One region of the Pallidibacillus thermolactis genome, then DNA from elsewhere that is predicted to be linked to it. Evidence: a T-box and tRNA genes for the amino acid it is inferred to sense, from the RefSeq annotation. Region 1 holds a T-box; the other holds one or more tRNA genes.

Region 1 (3,208 bases):
ATTAAACAACGATTAAAATGAATAATGAAAATCCCATTAATTTTGATGGGATTTTTTTTCTGATTAGGATAAGTCTATTTTTTTAAAAAAAGATATGATAAACTATTCAAGGAGAAAAAAATGGAAACTTACAAATTTGGAGGGAGATTTGTTGACAACGATAATAAAAAGACTATTTATATATACGCTACTAATCTTTTTTATTTTACCTATGATAACGGGAGTAAAAACTGCATCTGCTGCAAGTAATGACCCATTAAATTTAGAAGCAGAGGCAGCTATTTTAATAGACGCAGAAACAGGAAAAGTATTATATGAAAAAAATGCCGATAAACGTTTGGGCGTTGCCAGCATGTCAAAAATGATGACTGAATATTTGGTATTAGAGTCCATCGCTGATGGGAAAATTAAATGGGACCAAAAAGTATTAATAAGTGAGTTTATACATAAACTTTCCAGTCCAAATTTAGGATTATCAACCGTTGGATTAACGGAGGGTGAAGAGTATACCGTTAAAGAATTATACGAATCAATGGCGATCCATTCTGCCAATGCTTCAACCGTTGCTTTAGCAGAGTTAGTAGCAGGAAGCGAAGAAAACTTTGTAAAGATGATGAATGAAAAGGCGGAAGAACTTGGACTAGAAAACTATTATTTTGTGAATTCAACCGGTTTAAATAACTCTGATATGTTGGGGCGTCATCCTGCTGGAACAGATGAAAATGAAGAAAATCTAATGTCTGCACGTGATACGGCAAAGCTTGCTTACCATTTATTGAAAGATTACCCGGAAGTATTAGAAATTGCTAGTAAACCTGAGTTGAATTTTAGAGGTACTGTATATAAAAACTTTAACTGGATGCTTCCAGGTTTAATCTATGAATACAAAGGTGTCGATGGATTAAAAACAGGTTCGACAAACTTTGCTGGTTACGGTTTCACAGCAACAGCTATACTAGACGGACAACGATATATTTCTGTTGTTATGAAAACCCCAAGTCAAGCTGCACGATTTACAGATACTAGAAATATATTAAATTATGCTAAAGGGAATTTTGGAAAAACTGAAGTTGTAACTGAAAATAAAGCAATTAAAGGAAATGAATCTCTAGCAGTAGACAAAGGTAAAGAAAACTCTGTAAAAGTAGCACCTAAAAATTCATTAGATTTAGTTATAAAAAATGGTGAAGAAGAGAATTATAAAGCTAAAGTTGTAATTGATAAAGAAAAACTAAATGAAAATGGTGAATTAACTGCACCAGTTAAAAAAGGTGACGTTGTTGGTTATGTTACCTATGAATATACTGGGGAAGGTGAAGATTTAGGATTTCTGTACAAAGATAAACCAATTAAAGTTGATTTAGTTGCAACAGAAGATGTAGAAAAAGCGAACTGGTTTGTATTAATGTTCCGGAGTATCGGTGATTTCCTTGTTGGATTATGGGACGGTATTACGTCTACTGTTGCTGGGTGGTTTTCATAAAAAGTTGAATATTTCCTAATGATGAGATAAAATATGAAATAACAAACTTAATAAAGGATCAATGAGAGGAAGTAGTAGTAAGTATGTGCTTTAAGAGAGCCGATGGTTGGTGGAAATCGGTAGCGGCAACTTACGAATCCGTCCTCGAGAGTAGTACGTAAAGCCTTGAAGAAAGGAAAGTACTACCGGTATAAACCGTTATTTAACTAAGAGGCAGACTAATCAAAGTGTGATTAATCTGCAATTAGGGTGGCAACGCGGGATTATAAACTCTCGTCCCTTTTGTATAGGGATGAGAGTTTTTTTATATAAAAAATTCAATGGAGGAAAAGAAGATGTTAGATATTAAACTTTTACGTTCAAATTTTGAAGAAGTAAAAGCAAAACTTCAACATCGTGGGGAAGATTTAACAGATTTGGACAAATTTGGTGAGTTAGATGCAAAAAGACGTAAACTGATTGTTGAAAGCGAGTCTTTAAAAAATCGGAGAAATGAAGTATCTAGTCAAATTGCTGTCTTGAAAAGAGAGAAAAAAGATGCAGATCACCTCATCAAAGAGATGCGAGAGGTAGGAGATCAAATTAAAAAATTGGATGACGAATTACGAGTAATAGAAGAAGAGTTAAATCAACTATTATTATCTATCCCAAATTTAGCGCATGAAAGTGTACCGGTTGGGGAAACAGAGGATGATAATGTTGAAATTCGTAAATGGGGTGAAATTCCTACCTTTGATTTCGAAGTTAAACCACACTGGGATGTAGCAACAAATTTAAATCTAATTGATTTTGAACGAGCTGCTAAAGTAACTGGTAGTCGCTTTGTATTTTATAAAGGTGCAGCTGCTAAGTTAGAGCGAGCATTAGCTTCTTTCATGTTGGATCTTCATACTGAAGAACATGGATATATAGAAATGCTGCCACCATATTTAGTTAACCGAAATAGTTTAATCGGTACTGGCCAATTACCAAAATTTCAAGAAGATGTCTTTTTAGTAGAAGAGGAAGACTATTTTCTCATTCCAACAGCAGAAGTTCCAGTTACAAACTATTTCCGGGATGAAATTTTAAATGTTGATGATTTACCAATTAAATTTGCAGCATATAGTGCTTGTTTCCGATCGGAAGCTGGATCTGCAGGTCGTGATACGAGGGGGTTAATTCGTCAACATCAGTTCAATAAAGTCGAGTTAGTAAAATTTGTTAAACCAGAAGATTCTTATGATGAACTTGAGAAATTAACGCGAGATGCTGAACGAGTTTTGCAATTGCTTGAACTTCCATATCGAGTCGTATCAATTTGTACTGGTGACTTAGGCTTTACTGCAGCAAAAAAATATGATTTGGAAGTATGGTTGCCAAGCTATAACACTTACAGAGAAATTTCTTCTTGTAGTAATTTTGAAGATTTCCAAGCAAGACGAGCAAATATTCGCTTTAGAAGAGAGCCAAAAGCGAAACCCGAATTTGTTCATACATTAAACGGCTCTGGTCTAGCGATCGGTCGTACAGTTGCAGCAATATTAGAAAATTATCAACAGCCAGATGGTCGAGTTAAAATTCCAGAAGCGTTAAGACCATATATGGGTGGTAAGGAATATATTGGTTAATTTAATTATGAATAACAAGGGGCGTAAAAGAAGAACATAGTTTTAGATAGTGTTTGCCCCTTCTTTTTAACATATAAAGTATTGACTTCAAAAAAATGTTATGTTAAAATAATAA
Region 2 (3,208 bases), on a different contig from region 1:
TTTGGAAAAACGCCTAAATAGTATGGGGATTTTTACAGTTGGTCAGCTCGCCCAATCCGATTTAGACAAACTTGAAAAGAAATTTGGTATTATGGGTAACCAATTGTATTACCATGCTTGGGGGGTGGATTTGTCGGAAATTGGTGCACCGATTATGGATGGGCAAATTAGTTTCGGGAAAAGCCAAATATTACTGCGAGATTATAAAAAAGTCACAGAAATCAAAACGGTTATTTTGGAAATGTGTGAAGAAGTGGCAAGGAGAGCACGAAATCATCGGTGTGTCGGACGAACCATTACGCTCACAATAGGTTATAGTCATGAAGAGCTAGGCGGTGGATTTAATCGTGCCAAAACAATCGATATACCGACGAATATAACAATGGATCTTTATCGAATTTGTGTTGAATTGTTTGATCGGTTTTATGATGGTCGAACAGTGCGACAAATCGCGATTTCCCTTTCCAATATTAGTCCTGATGAAAATGTTCAACTCAATCTTTTTGAACCAAACCTATGGAAAAGAAAAAAATTAGGTTATACCGTTGATGGCATTCGAAAACGATTTGGTTCTGATTCAATATTAAGGGCTGTTTCGTATACAGAAGCGGGTACGACAAGACGTAGAGCGCAACTTGTTGGTGGTCATAAAGCATAAAACATAACCGTTTCTTTTTCATTCCTATAACCACTGAAATAAAAGAAATGGGAAAGGAGGATAAGACAATGATTCGTGATCGTGGTCGCATCAAATGGACATCTTTAATGTTGCCGGAACATGTTAAAATGCTACGGGATTGGGCAAATGAAGATATGTGGGAAAAACCAAAAGAAATAGACGAACAAAAATTAGAGGAAATGAACGAAACGATGAAGCGAGCTATCGAATTGAAGCAAAAAGTAGCTGTTTATCACTATAACAATAATGAGTATCATTATGAAGTTGTAACAGGTACCATTCATTCCTATGATCTTATAATAAAAGAGCTGCAGTTGATTGATGAAAAGGGGGAAATTCATGAAATCTCGTTAAAACAAATTAACGATATTGATTTAGTAGATTAATTTTATAAAAAAACAGTACACAAAGAATTTCAGAAAAATAACATTTGTGTACTGTTTAAAAAATAATAGACAAAACGTAAAAACTCTTGTATAATATTACATGTTCTTAAAAGAAGTTATGGAGAAGTACCCAAGTGGTTGTAAGGGGACGCACTCGAAATGCGTTAGGGCGGGTGACCGTCGCGTGGGTTCGAATCCCACCTTCTCCGTTAATAAAAAGGATTTGAGTACACCATGGTGTACTCAAATCCTTTTTTTATTTATTAAGGTTGTGATATTTGAAACAGACTAAAAAACATATTTTTTGAGAAAAATATCGATCGCTTCTTCATATTCTTTTCGATTTTCATTCAGTGATTGGGCATGAGCGCCGTTTTTTGCCATAAAAAGCATTTTGGGTCCTTTTTTTTGTTTATATAAATCTTTTGTCATATAAGGTAATATATAATCATCCTTTTCACTGTGAATAAAAAGAATGGGTTGAGGAATTTGATCGACAACAGAAATCGGTGAAACGTCTTTAAATGAATATTTAGCGCGTATTTTGATAAAGAAATCCCCAAGAGGTAAAAACAGTTTTGTTGGTAAAATTTTAGTCTCACATTTTAATTGATAACTGAGGAGTTCTTCTAAGTCAGAGAATGGGCAATCCACAACATAAAAATCAGCTCGATTATCGAGCTCACCGGCATAAAGAAGGGTTGTGGCAGCTCCCATTGATTCACCATGAATACCTACTGTAATATCGTTTCCTTCATGTTCGTAAACCCAATCCACAACAGCTTTTAAATCAAACTTTTCGAAATAACCGTAACTTGTTGTGTTACCTCCAGTTTTGCCGTGTCGGCGTTGATCGTAAAGAATAACATTAAACCCACGATCAAGGAAAAGATTGGCATATTTCATAGAACTCATTTTTGATTCAGTAACACCGTGACTAAAAATAACAAATTGTTTTGCTTCAAATGGTTTAATTACAACAGCATTAATTTTATAACCATATGGTGAAGAAATCCAAATTTCCTTTTTCGGTAAATTTTCGAAGGCAACTGGATGAATATGGTTTAATTTTGTATCTCGATCAACAATTTCCTTTTCATCTTTTTTCTTAATATGAATTACTCGTTCTGAAAAATAAGTCCCGAAGGCTGTGGCAGCTGCACCAATAACGGTAAGCCCTGTTAAAATTGATTTCTTTTTCACACTGACCCCTCCAAATTAACTTGGCTGCAATAGATGCAGCCAAGTTAATAAGAACCTTCATTATTGTTTGGAATTTTGTGTCTTTGTTGGGTGAATGGCATTTTCTAAGTCTTCAACCGCAATTTGTTTTTTTACTGTATCTGCGTATGGTTTCCCTTTTTGGCTGTATCCTTTATCACGTTTCCTGCTCATACGAATTCTCCTTTCCAAGTCATCCTTTGTATTTTAAGGAGAATATGAAAAATTATTCACGGAAACGAGATGATGTAATTTTTGATATAATAAAGGATGATAACCATATTTTAGCGAACTTTCAAAGTATTATGCAACAAATTTATGAATAGTAGGGGAGTTAAACATTATGAAAAAACAACAACGAAGGAAAAAGGATGATAAACAAGCCGTTCTAAAAGATACTTTAAACCATGATTTATTACAAAAACTTAAAGAAACAAAGAAACAATTAGAACAACAAGAACAGAAGAGAAAAGAAGAAGCAATAACAAGAAAGAGAGAGGAAAAAAGATTGCGTGAGAAAAACAAATCCTTTGAGGAATTGTTAAACGAAAGTGACTTAGATTGGCGCAAATTTAAATAGAAAAAAGGGGCTGAATGTGAAGCCCCTGAATTTTACTAGAATTTCCAATAGAGAGCAAGGTATTTATTAATTAAGGGTGAATTCGGTGTTGTGTGTACCCATCTGACTTTGTTAAATCTTTAATAAACTGAAGTTCCTCACTTGTTAGCGGTTGCGATTGAACGGCAGCAACATTTTCTTTTAATTGCTCGATACTACTGGCGCCAGTTACGCAGGAGGCTACAACAGGATTTGCAAGTACGTATTGAAGGCTGACTGCTGTCATTGTCCGATCTCTTGCTAGCTTTTTCTTTAACGTAGATAATATTTCTTTCAATTCATTGTAAGAATAATGTAAATAGC

Evidence for each region. A T-box is a leader RNA that pairs with one kind of tRNA and senses whether it is charged. The one in region 1 lies ahead of serS (serine--tRNA ligase), so its partner is inferred to be a tRNA-Ser.
Region 2: it has a tRNA-Ser gene. The T-box ahead of serS (serine--tRNA ligase) is inferred to sense a tRNA for this amino acid. The anticodon was not compared.

The regions. Positions count from the first base shown of each region.
Region 1 covers NZ_JAOUSE010000067.1:2,769-5,976, forward strand. The annotation lists gene guaB (IMP dehydrogenase) at 1-5, shown strand, start outside; gene OEV82_RS14625 (D-alanyl-D-alanine carboxypeptidase family protein) at 212-1,483, shown strand; T-box leader at 1,536-1,767, shown strand; gene serS (serine--tRNA ligase) at 1,819-3,093, shown strand.
Region 2 covers NZ_JAOUSE010000053.1:9,441-12,648, forward strand. The annotation lists gene OEV82_RS13360 (Y-family DNA polymerase) at 1-658, shown strand, start outside; gene OEV82_RS13365 (YolD-like family protein) at 727-1,065, shown strand; tRNA gene OEV82_RS13370 (tRNA-Ser) at 1,186-1,274, shown strand; gene OEV82_RS13375 (alpha/beta hydrolase) at 1,354-2,268, opposite strand; gene OEV82_RS13380 (hypothetical protein) at 2,329-2,460, opposite strand; gene OEV82_RS13385 (YqkE family protein) at 2,630-2,866, shown strand; gene OEV82_RS13390 (aldo/keto reductase) at 2,937-3,208, opposite strand, start outside.